Moorella thermoacetica: one gene and its partner. The protein of the gene in region 1 interacts with the protein of each later gene in a pairwise test. Links are inferred from orthologs where the notes say so. Each region holds a gene or a part of one and is shown in the gene's direction. Other genes may lie near its edges.

What was found. The genes of interacting proteins can lie anywhere in the genome.
Region 2: the proteins of nifS (region 1) and MOTHE_RS01820 interact in binary tests that used the Escherichia coli proteins (3 or more experiments, as listed by UniProt). The link is inferred for Moorella thermoacetica from one-to-one orthologs.

The regions. Positions count from the first base shown.
Region 1 is NZ_CP012369.1:1,577,953-1,585,914, reverse strand. What follows is about bases 2,407-5,335. They hold nifS (cysteine desulfurase NifS), read left to right. Parts: upstream 2,407-3,246; coding sequence 3,247-4,425; downstream 4,426-5,335. Other genes in these bases: mnmA (tRNA 2-thiouridine(34) synthase MnmA), read left to right, coding at 5,078-5,335; nifU (Fe-S cluster assembly scaffold protein NifU), read left to right, coding at 4,503-4,880; MOTHE_RS08015 (RrF2 family transcriptional regulator), read left to right, coding at 2,779-3,231; MOTHE_RS08020 (Mrp/NBP35 family ATP-binding protein), read left to right, coding at 2,407-2,532. Outside these bases: MOTHE_RS08030 (AAA family ATPase), read right to left, coding at 1-916; MOTHE_RS08025 (DUF134 domain-containing protein), read left to right, coding at 1,084-1,533; more of MOTHE_RS08020, read left to right, coding at 1,693-2,406; more of mnmA, read left to right, coding at 5,336-6,151; MOTHE_RS07995 (PRC-barrel domain-containing protein), read left to right, coding at 6,226-6,684; MOTHE_RS13580 (hypothetical protein), read left to right, coding at 6,703-6,861; MOTHE_RS13310 (hypothetical protein), read left to right, coding at 6,864-7,022; MOTHE_RS07980 (AI-2E family transporter), read left to right, coding at 7,027-7,962. UniProt on the Escherichia coli protein: Master enzyme that delivers sulfur to a number of partners involved in Fe-S cluster assembly, tRNA modification or cofactor biosynthesis. Catalyzes the removal of elemental sulfur from cysteine to produce alanine.
Region 2 is NZ_CP012369.1:350,825-353,708, forward strand. The notes cover bases 229-2,884. They hold MOTHE_RS01820 (sulfurtransferase TusA family protein), read left to right. Parts: upstream 229-1,270; coding sequence 1,271-1,498; downstream 1,499-2,884. Other genes in these bases: MOTHE_RS01805 (DsrE/DsrF/TusD sulfur relay family protein), read left to right, coding at 229-530; MOTHE_RS01810 (DsrE family protein), read left to right, coding at 573-911; tusB (sulfurtransferase complex subunit TusB), read left to right, coding at 926-1,231; MOTHE_RS01825 (DsrE/DsrF/DrsH-like family protein), read left to right, coding at 1,511-1,987; gcvH (glycine cleavage system protein GcvH), read left to right, coding at 2,038-2,454. Outside these bases: MOTHE_RS01800 (ArsR/SmtB family transcription factor), read left to right, coding at 1-156; more of MOTHE_RS01805, read left to right, coding at 177-228. UniProt on the Escherichia coli protein: Sulfur carrier protein involved in sulfur trafficking in the cell. Part of a sulfur-relay system required for 2-thiolation during synthesis of 2-thiouridine of the modified wobble base 5-methylaminomethyl-2-thiouridine (mnm(5)s(2)U) in tRNA.

The DNA.
Region 1 (7,962 bases):
CATCCTCGGCAGCATGGATCATCAGCCGGCGGGCCAGGAAGGCGGGGTCTTCGCCGGCGTAGATCATCCGTGCCAGCCAGTAGAGGGCGGCGTCGGGATCGGAACCGCGCATGCTCTTTATCCAGGCCGAGACGCAGTCGTAGTGCTGGTCCCCGTCGCGGTCGTAGAGAACGGCCCGTTGCTGGATGGCTTCTTCGGCCACCTCCAGGGTCAGGTGGCGCCGGCCGGATGTATCCGGGGCCGTGGTGAGGACGGCAAATTCCAGGGCGTTTAAAGCCACCCGGGCGTCGCCATTGGCCACCCGGGCCAGGTGCTCCAGGGCCTCCGGGTCGGCCTGGACGTTGAATTTACCCAAACCCCGTTCCGCGTCCGCCAGGGCCCGCCGGAGGAGGGTGAGGATGGCTGCATCTGATAAAGCCTCCAGGCGAAAGATGCGGGAGCGGGAACGGATGGCGGCGTTGACGGTGAACATGGGGTTTTCAATGGTAGCACCGATGAGAATGAGCAATCCTTCTTCAACGCAAGGGAGCAGGGCGTCCTGGATGTTCTTGGCCCAGCGGTGGATCTCGTCGACGAAGATGACTGTCTTTTGCTGGTAGTATTTCTCCCGCTCCCGGGCAGCGGCGATGACCCGGCGGATGTCGTTGATGCCGTCCAGTACCGCATTTAGGGCCTCAAAATGGGCGCGGGTCATGGTGGCGATAATCCGGGCCAGGGTAGTTTTGCCGCTGCCGGGCGGGCCCCAGAGGATAATCGAAGTCAGGCTGTCGCTCTCGATGGCCCGGCGCAGCAGAGTGCCGGGGCCGATTATTTTTTCCTGGCCGACAAACTCGTCCAGGGTGCGCGGCCGCATCCGTACGGCCAGGGGAGCCCCGGCCTGCCGGGCTTCCTGGCCGGCCTGTTCAAAGAGATCCATAAAAGAATGCCACCTCACGGAGAGAGCTGTTTGCTACCATTTTAGCATGTTTTTAACCCCCGGCCCAAGGGGCTGCAGTGCAGACCCGCCGGGAGGATATCCTGGTTGCATAAGTTTACTGGAAAAGCTATGATATAGATAAATTCGCAAAGGAATGGGGGAAAGAAATGCCACGACCGCCCATTTGCCGGCGGGTAGAATTCCTGCCGGGGGTTACCTATTTTAAACCGGCAGCCGTACCGCTGCGGGAACTGGAAGAGGTTGTTTTGGCGGTAGAAGAGCTGGAAGCCATCCGCTTGAAAGATAAAGAGGGTTTGGAACAGGAGGATTGCGCCGCCCGTATGGGAGTATCCCGGCCGACCTTTGTGCGCATCCTGAATTCGGCCCGGGATAAGGTTGCCGACGCCCTGGTTAACGGCAAGGCCATCCGGGTAGAGGGTGGTTACTACCACCTGGTAGGCCCCAAGGTACGCTGCCGCCGCTGCGGTCATGAATGGGAACCGGAGCAGGGTGGAAAGGAAGCCTGCTCCCGCTGCGGCAGTGAGGAACTGGCCGGCCGGGGTCCGGGCCGGGGTCGCTGCCACCGCCATGGCCGGTTCGGAGAAGGGGAACACTGAAAACCCCCTGATGGTGAATCGGAGCGTAATAAGCCGGAGTTCAAGCGGAGCTGGTAGGGGGAGGGTGAAAATTTCCGCTTGTTATTGACACATGACCATAAAAGAGGCATAATAGTAAAGCCATAACATTTTATTGAGGCTATTATTGAGGTGAGAAATTTGGCCAAGGAAGCATGCGAAACCTGCAACCCGGCTGCCTGCAATTCCAGCACTTGTGAAGCTAAAAAACCGGGTCATGTCCCGCCCCATGAGCTGACCCATATCAAGCACGTCATCGGCATCATGAGCGGTAAGGGCGGTGTCGGTAAATCCTCCGTGACGGCCCTGCTGGCGGTAGCCCTGAAGCAGGCCGGCTACCGGGTGGGCATCCTTGATGCCGACATCACCGGACCCAGTATTCCCCGGATGTTTGGCGTGCACCGGCCGCCGGAGGGCACCGGTAATGGTATGATTGCTCCGGAAAGCCCCGGAGGTATCAGGATCATGTCCTTAAACCTCCTCTTGCCCCATGAAGATGACCCGGTCATCTGGCGCGGTCCCCTCATCGGCGGGGCTGTCAAGCAGTTCTGGACCGATGTCATCTGGGGTGATCTGGACTACCTGCTGGTGGATCTGCCCCCGGGGACCGGCGACGCCCCCCTGACGGTGCTCCAGTCCCTGCCCCTGGACGGCCTGGTGATTGTCAGTTCACCCCAGGAACTCGCCCATATGGTGGTCCGCAAGGCGGTAAAGATGGCTACCATCATGAACGTCAAGATCCTGGGCCTGGTGGAAAATATGAGTTACGCCCTCTGCCCGGATTGCGGCCGGGAGATCTACCTCTTTGGTCCCAGCCGGGCCGAGGAGGCAGCCGCCGGAGCCGGTATCCCCCTCCTGGGCACCCTGCCCCTGGACCCGGAACTGACGTCCCTGTGCGACCGCGGCCGGGTGGAGGAATACAGCGGGCCGCTGCTGGCCAGGGCGCGGGAGTTTGTCCGGAAGATAGCCGGCAGGTCTTGAGGAGATCAGGGGCCCCCTGGCCTATTGACACCGCCGGCGGCTCGCAACACATATCACAGGCGCTACCTGTCCCTGGAGCCTAAACTCCGGGGCTTTTTTATTTCAGAGCCTGGTATAAATTCCTCCCTGCCGGGATAATTTATTTTTAAAAGCTGAGTAAAAAAGTCGAGTTTAGCGTTGACAATATCCGAGTCAATTGCTAAGATATTATTGCCTAGGAAACTAGTAGGGATTGGAGGTGGTGGGGTGAAACTCTCGACCCGGGGTGAGTATGGCCTCCGGGCCATGTTCGACCTGGCCCAGCATTATGGCGAAGGCCCCATCCCCATTAAAAGCGTTGCCGAGAGGCAGGACATATCTGAACACTACCTGGAGCAATTGATCGCCGTCTTGCGTAAAGCTGGCCTGGTCAAGAGCATCCGCGGCGCCCAGGGCGGATATGTCCTCAGCCGGGAACCCGAGGAGATTACGGTAGGGGATATTATCCGGGTTTTGGAAGGCCCTATTGCTCCGGTGGAATGCCTGAATACCGCCGAAGGCGAGAGCTGCGAGCGGGCCGAGACTTGCGTCACCAGGGGCATCTGGGAGAAGGTGCGGGATAGCATTAGCGACGTCCTGGATAGCTTTACCCTGGCGGATATGGTCGCCAAGGCCAATCAAATGCGCCAGGACAGCAAATACTATATGTATTATATCTAGAAAAGGGTGGACGAGATGCGCAGGGTTTACCTTGATCATAGCGCCACAACTCCGGTAAGGCCCGAAGTCCTGGAGGCCATGTTACCCTTTTTGAAGGATGAGGCCTTTGGTAATCCTTCCACCGTTTACAGCTACGGCCGGGAAGCGAAAAAGGCCCTGGAGGAAGCCCGGGAAAAGGTGGCCAACCTCATCGGCGCCCGGCCGGAGGAGATCTTCTTTACCAGCGGCGGCACGGAAGCCGACAACCTGGCCCTTATCGGTACGGCTGCGGCCAATGAAAAGAAGGGCCGTCACATTATTACCTCCAGCATCGAACACCATGCCGTCCTGCACACGGCCCAGTACCTCCTGCGCCACGGCTTTAAGGTAACCTTCCTGCCGGTGACCCCGGAGGGCCTGGTGCGGGTGGAGGACGTCGAAAAGGCCATTACCGATGAAACCATCCTCATCAGCGTCATGCATGTTAACAACGAAGTGGGTACCATCCAACCCATCAAAGAAATAGGGAAACTGGCCCGGGAACGGGGGATCATCTTCCATACCGACGCCGTCCAGAGCGTTGGCAAGCTCCCCGTTAATGTCGACGAGCTGGGGGTGGACCTGCTGTCGGCCTCCGGGCACAAGATTTATGGCCCCAAGGGCATCGGCTGCCTTTATATCCGCAAGGGGACGAAGATCAACCCCATCCTTTACGGCGGTGCCCAGGAGCGTAAACGTCGGCCTGGGACGGAGAACATGCCCGGTATTGTCGGCTTTGGCCGGGCAGCCGAACTGGCCGGCCAGGAACTGGAGAGCGAAATGGAGCGCCTGCAGGCCCTGCGGGACAAGCTAATTGACGGTATCTTGACACGTATTGAAGACGTCCAGCTGAACGGTGATCCGCGGCAGCGGGTGGCCACCAATGCCAACTTCAGCTTCCGCTATTGTGAGGGCGAATCCATACTCCTGAGCCTGGACATGAAGGGTATCTGCGCTTCCAGTGGTTCGGCCTGTACCTCCGGTTCCCTGGACCCGTCCCACGTCCTCCTGGCCATGGGTATCCCCCACGAAGTAGCCCATGGTTCGGTACGTATGACCCTGGGCCGCGAAAATACAGAAGAAGATATTGACTACGTCCTGGAAGTCATGCCGGAGATAATAGCCCGGTTGCGTTCCATGTCACCCCTCTATGAGGAGGCCGCAGGGAAGAGGTAGGGGTTACCTGGCAGGAAGCCCCCCGCAAGAGGTCGTGTTTTGGTGCGAGGATATTTTCCCTAGAAGGAGTGAGCAGGGTGTACTCGGAAAAAGTCATGGATCATTTCACCAATCCCCGCAACGTCGGTGAGATTGAGAATGCCGACGGGGTCGGCCAGGTAGGCAATCCCGTCTGTGGCGATATTATGCGCCTATATATCAAAGTCGAAGACGGTATTATCAAGGATGTCAAATTTAAAACCTTCGGCTGCGGGGCTGCCATTGCCACCAGCAGTATGGTCACAGAAATGGTCAAGGGCAAGACCGTGGAAGAGGCCCTCAAAATCAGCAACGCGGCCGTGGCCGAGGCCCTGGACGGGCTTCCGCCCCAGAAGATGCACTGTTCCAACCTGGCCGCCGATGCCCTGCATAAAGCCATCGAGGATTACCAGAATAGAAATAAGAAAGCCTCCTAAGGAGCCCTCCACGCGGCGAACGGTCGTGAGCAGAATAACTTCGGAGGAGCCCTTCATGGAGGCTAGTACCACCCCCAGCGAAAACATGAAACTGCAGGCTGGCAAGGGGCTGGAATGTAACCAAACCAGTAATCACCATTTTCGCCAGAACCCTATTTTCGGAGGAGGTGGCCACAGCGGTCCGGAAGGAGAAGGTAATGGTAGCTATGAGTGGCGGCGTGGACAGTTCCACAGCCGCCGCTTTATTGAAGGAAGCCGGCTATGAGGTAATCGGGGTAACCCTGGCCCTCTGGCCCGAAGATACACCGCCCCCGCCGGGAGAAACCGGGTGTTGCAGCCTCAAGGCTGTAGACGATGCCCGCCGGGTGGCCAACATCCTGGATATACCCTATTACGTCCTCAATTTTCGCGACCTCTTTGAGCGCGAGGTCATCGATTATTTTATAGCTTCCTACCTGGAGGGAGAGACCCCCAACCCATGTATCGCCTGCAACCGGCGGATCAAGTTCGGCGCCCTGCTGGCTAAAGCCCGGGCCCTGGGGATAGACTATATCGCTACCGGCCACTACGCCAGGCGCTGGTACGACAAAGAAAAGGGGCGTTACCTCCTGGCCCGGGGCCGGGATGCCGGCAAGGACCAGAGCTACGCCCTCTACACCTTTACCCAGGAACAGCTCGCCCATACCCTGTTGCCCCTGGGTGACTACACCAAGGTGGAGGTGCGGGAGATTGCCGCCCGTTACGGGCTGCCGGTGGCCCGGAAGGCCGAGTCCCAGGAGATCTGCTTTGTTACTGAGGGAGACTACCGGGATTATATCCAGAGCCGGGCCAGGGAGAAGATTAAACCCGGGCCCATCCTGGATACGAGGGGCCGGGTCCTGGGCCAGCACCGGGGTCTGCCCTTTTATACCATCGGCCAGCGTAAGGGTCTGGGCCTGGCCCTGGGCAAACCCTGCTTTGTAGTCGCCCTGGACCCGGAGCGCAACGCCGTTATCGTCGGCGACAAAGAAGATCTGGAACGGCGGGTCCTCTACGCCCGTGATAACAACTATATTCTCTGGGGTGAACTGCCTGGTAAAGCCCGGGTAACGGCCAGGATTCGCTACCGGGCGCCCGAAGCAGCCGCAACCTGGCATCCCCTGGCGGGTGGCCGGGCCAGGCTGGAGTTTGACGAACCCCAGCGGGCCATCACCCCGGGCCAGGCTGTGGTCTACTACCAGGGCGACCTGGTGGTAGGCGGCGGGACCATTGAAAGCGTAGCGCAAATATAGTATTTAGCGCGCATGTAGTTGACCTTCCCTGGTTATACTAGAGGAAGGTTATCTTTTTTTACGGAGGTTTAATTATGCCCAAGGGGAGGGAGCTGGTTGGCCTGCCGGTCATCAGCCAGGACCGGGGGGAAGAACTGGGCCGGATCCAGGACCTTTTTTACGACGAAACCAGCGGTAGCCTCAGGGCCTGTCTCCTGGCCGACGGCGGCTGGTTGCGGCAGCCACGGGTGGTGGATTTTACCGCGCTCCAGGCCCGGGGGCCCGGTGCCTTTACCGTCAGCGGTGCGGGAGCCGTTAGCCACGAACCACCGCCGGGAACCCGGCGCTGGCAGGAACTTAAAGGGCTGCGCCTTCTGAACCGGGACGGCCGGGAGCTGGGAATCGTTGAGGACCTGGTGGTGGAGCTCCCTTCCGGCCAGGTGAAGGCCCTGGAGATTTCCACCGGTCTGGTAAACGACCTCCTGGAGGGACGCAAGGAGATCACCCTGGAGGGGCAGGTCAACTGGGGTACGGATACGGTAATTATCGGGTAAAGCAAGGGAGTGAATTTGATGCTCAACTGTCCCCACTGCGGGAGCAAATCCATTGGTAAAATTGGCACTGACCAGTATTACTGCTGGGACTGTTTTGTCGAATTTAACAATCGCCGGGAGATCTTCAATGTAGCCGAGGATGGTAGCCTGGTAAGTCTGGAAGGGCAGGGAAGCTGAGGATGGCGTGGGGCTTCTGGCGCGGTTTTCTAGCTGGCGGCGTTGTAGGTGCCATTGTCGGCACTATAACCCGTTACCGGGCGGAACCGGAAGCGCCCCCGCCGGCGGGGGCGCGCGTCCCGGTACGGCCTCTGGGGATAATCAGGCGTCGCCACCCTTAAACCTATGACGGCATCACGGGCATTGCGTATCTGGCGCCTGGCCGGGGCCGGCATCTTCCTGGCCGGGGCCTTGTTTTTTCTCTACCGGGTGCGCCAGGTCCTGACGCCCTTTATCCTGGCAGCCCTATTGGCTTACCTGTTGAAACCGGCCGTGCTGGCCCTGGAAAAGAGGGGTGTTAAACGTCCCCGGGCCATTTTAATCCTCTACCTTTTTATCCTGGCCCTGTCCCTGCCGGTATTCTTCTTCGTCTTACCGCAACTGGTACGCGAATTAAATGAATTCATCGCCCAGCTACCTTCCTTTACGGTGGAAATAGAAGGCCTGGTCCAGGGCTTTTACCAGCGCTACCACCAGGTGGCCCTGCCCGCCGGCCTGCGCCGGCTGGTGGACGACTCGATAACGAACGTCAGCAGTGCCCTCCAGGAGGGTGCCCGCCACGCCGTCCAGGCCCTGATCGATTTGCTGGCAGGGTTGGCCAGTTTTCTCCTGGCACCGGTCCTTGCCTATTATCTGCTGCGGGACAGTGAGCAGATCGGCCGCGCCGCCAGCCACCTGCTACCCATCCAGGTGAAGGAGGACATCCTGGGACTATGGGCGGAGATCGACCAGGTACTGACCAGCTTTATTCGCGGCCACTTGCTGGTATCCCTCATTGTCGGATGCCTCACGGGGGTGGGACTGGCCCTGACTGGTTCCGAGTACGCGGTAATCCTGGGGGTTGTGGTCGGTCTGGCTGACTTAATCCCCTACTTCGGTCCCCTCATCGGCACCGTACCCGTTATAGCCCTTTCCCTGCTGGTATCCAAAAAGGCGGCCATCATGGCCCTGGCTGTAATGCTGGTCGTCCAGCAGATTGAGGGCAGCTTTCTGGCCCCCAGGATCCTGGGGACCAGCGTCGGCCTGCACCCTTTAATTATCATTTTTGCCCTCCTGGCCGGG
Region 2 (2,884 bases), 1.2 Mb from region 1 along the record:
GGCTACCTCAGCCGCCGGCGTGAAGAGCGCAACGTCTTTTATGCCATAAAGAAACCCGAACTTTTTACCCTGATGGAGCAAATTCGTACCCTTGTCCTGGCTGAAAAAAGGGGGGAGGAGGCAAAGAGGCCTGAAGAGGCCATTCTAGAAGAATAAAGGGAAGGAGGGGAGAATGCATGGCACAGCTTTGCCTGGTAGTCCAGACCGGCCCCTATACCTACCAGAATTTAGATACGGCCTATGGCCTGGCCCGGGCGGCCCTGGCCAAAGGGCATGGCGTCAGCCTTTTTTTGTACATCGACGGGGTAGTGGCCGCCAATAAAAATATCGACGCCCCCGGTGAGCGCAATATTGCCGCTATGCTCCAGGAACTGGCCGCCGCCGGTGTCCGCATCGCTTCCTGCGGTGCCTGTTCCAAGTTCCGGGGCATTACCGACGAGATGTACATCGACGGGGCGGAAATGGGTAGCCTGGTTGATATGGCTGATATGATCCAGGAGGCCGATGTCTTGATTAACTTTGGATTTTAATAATTGCCATAAGAGGCAGGTGACAGGAAATTGCAAAAAGTGATGGTTTTGATTCCTTCCGCCCCTTACGGGACAGCGGCTATGGTCGAGGGCTACCGCTACGCCATCGGCATGGCGAGCCTGGAGGTAGATACCACCGTGGTTCTCCTTGATGACGGTGTCTGGGCTGTTTACCCGGGTCAGAACCCGAAAGCCCTGCAGATGAAATCCCTGGGAGAGGCCTTTGCCAGCATTGAAGATATGGGCGTAAAACTCCTGGTTTCCAGGGAATCTTTGGAAGAACGGGGCATACCCGAAGACAAAATCCTGGCCGGCCGGGTGGTCGACCGGGCAGGCCTGGGTGAAGCCCTGGCGGGAGCAGAAGGTATTATCCAATTTTAAGGAGGAAGGGCCCCTTGTTGGTATTGTTAACGCGTTCCCCATTTCAGCGGCAGGATTACCGGCGCAACCTCCAGCTGGCTATGACCCAGCCGGGTTCGGAGGTTATCCTGATCCAGGATGCCGTCCTGGCCCTGCATAAAGCACCGGCTGACTACCAGGAAATGGTCGATCAGGCCCGCGTTCAGGGGATAAATTTTTACGCCCTGGCGGCCGACCTGGAAGCCCGGGGCTTGGATACAAAAGCTACTTACCCGGGAACCAGGGTCATTGATTATGGCGAAATGGTTGACCTGGCCGTAAAGCACGGGAAGGTTTTGTGAAAGTCACCCCGCAATATTTTTTCTAAGGAGGTCATCACCATGCAGGCCGATGCAGTTTTAGACGCCAGGGGGCTGCTCTGCCCCATGCCCATCGTCAAGCTCTCTCAAAAAATCAAGGCCATGGATTCCGGGCAGGTCCTGGAGGTTCAGGCCGACGACAAGGGGGCGGCAGTGGACATCCCGGCCTGGTGCCAGAAGACGGGTAACATCTACCTGGGGTCCGAGGCCGGTAGCAATTACACCAGCTATTATGTAAAGAAAAGTTAGGAGGCACAGGTCATGGCTGAAGACAAGATGGCCATCATTTGCTTCAGTGGCGACCTGGACAAAGCCCTGGCCACCTTTAACCTGGCCACCGGGGCGGCGGCTTCCGGCATGGAGGTAACCATCTTTTTCACCTTCTGGGGCATCAACCTCCTCAAAAAACCCCGGGGCCGCAGGGGTGCCAGTTCCCTCCTGGGCAGGATGTTTGACTGGATGATGCCCTCCGGCCCTGACAGGCTGCCCCTCTCCAAATTTAATATGGCCGGCCTGGGTCCCTTTTTCATGAAGAAGCAGATGCGGAGCAAAAAGGTCCAGGCGGTCAGCGAGTTCCTGGCCCTGGCCCGGGAAATGGGGGTCAAATTTGTGGCCTGCATCATGTCCATGCAGGTCATGGAGATTCCCGAGGAAGACCTTATCGACGGGGTCGAATTCGGCGGCGTGGCTGCCTTTCTCCAGGAAGCGGCCAATGCGAAGATCAGCCTGTTCATTTAGTCAGTGCTTTCACCCATCAATACTTTGCGGGAACGGAGGGGAACTGGAAAGTGCAAATTGCCACCTACAACTTTCCCGACGAGCTCTATTACGACGACAAGCACAGCTGGGCCAGAATAGAAGGTGACGTTGCCACCGTCGGGTTGACCGACTTCTCCCAGCAACTGGCTGGTGCCTTCGTCCATATCAACCTGCCCAAGGCAGGCAAAACCGTGGCCCGGGGTAAACCGCTGGCAGCCGTGGAATCCGGCAAGTGGGTGGGCCGGGCCTATGCCCCGGTGAGCGGGGAAGTCATTGCCGTCAACGAAAATCTCAAGAAGCAGACCGGCCTGATCAACAGCGATCCCTACGGGGAAGGATGGATTGCCAAAATCAAAATGAGCAACCCGGCAGAGGTGGCCGGCCTCTTACAGGGAGAGGCCCTCAAGGCCTTTATCGAGCAGGAAATAGCCAAACACCAGAAATAAGGGTGTAACCGGCCTATTCCCTCATGGGGGGTGCTTGCCAATAGTAACCATTTTGGCAAAACCCTATTTTCGGAGGAGCGCGAAAGGGATGCAGCAAGGGAACGACCCCTTGAACGGCTGGCCAGCCTTTACGACAATGCGGGCCTGCTACCAGTGTGCCAGGTGTACCTCCGGCTGCCCGGTAGCCACCCTGGATCCGGAGTATAACCCCCGCCGGATCTTTCGCCTGGCGGTCCTGGGTGAGAAAGAAGCTGTCCTCAAGGATGAAAAGCTCTGGTACTGCCTGGCCTGTTATACCTGCCAGGAGCGCTGCCCGGAGGAGGCCCGGCCGGCGGAAGTCCTCCTGGCCCTGAAAAACCTGGCCTGCGAGCGGGGTTTTGCCCCGGCAGCCCTCCTGGCGGCAGCCAGACTCGTGGCTGAGGACGGCCGC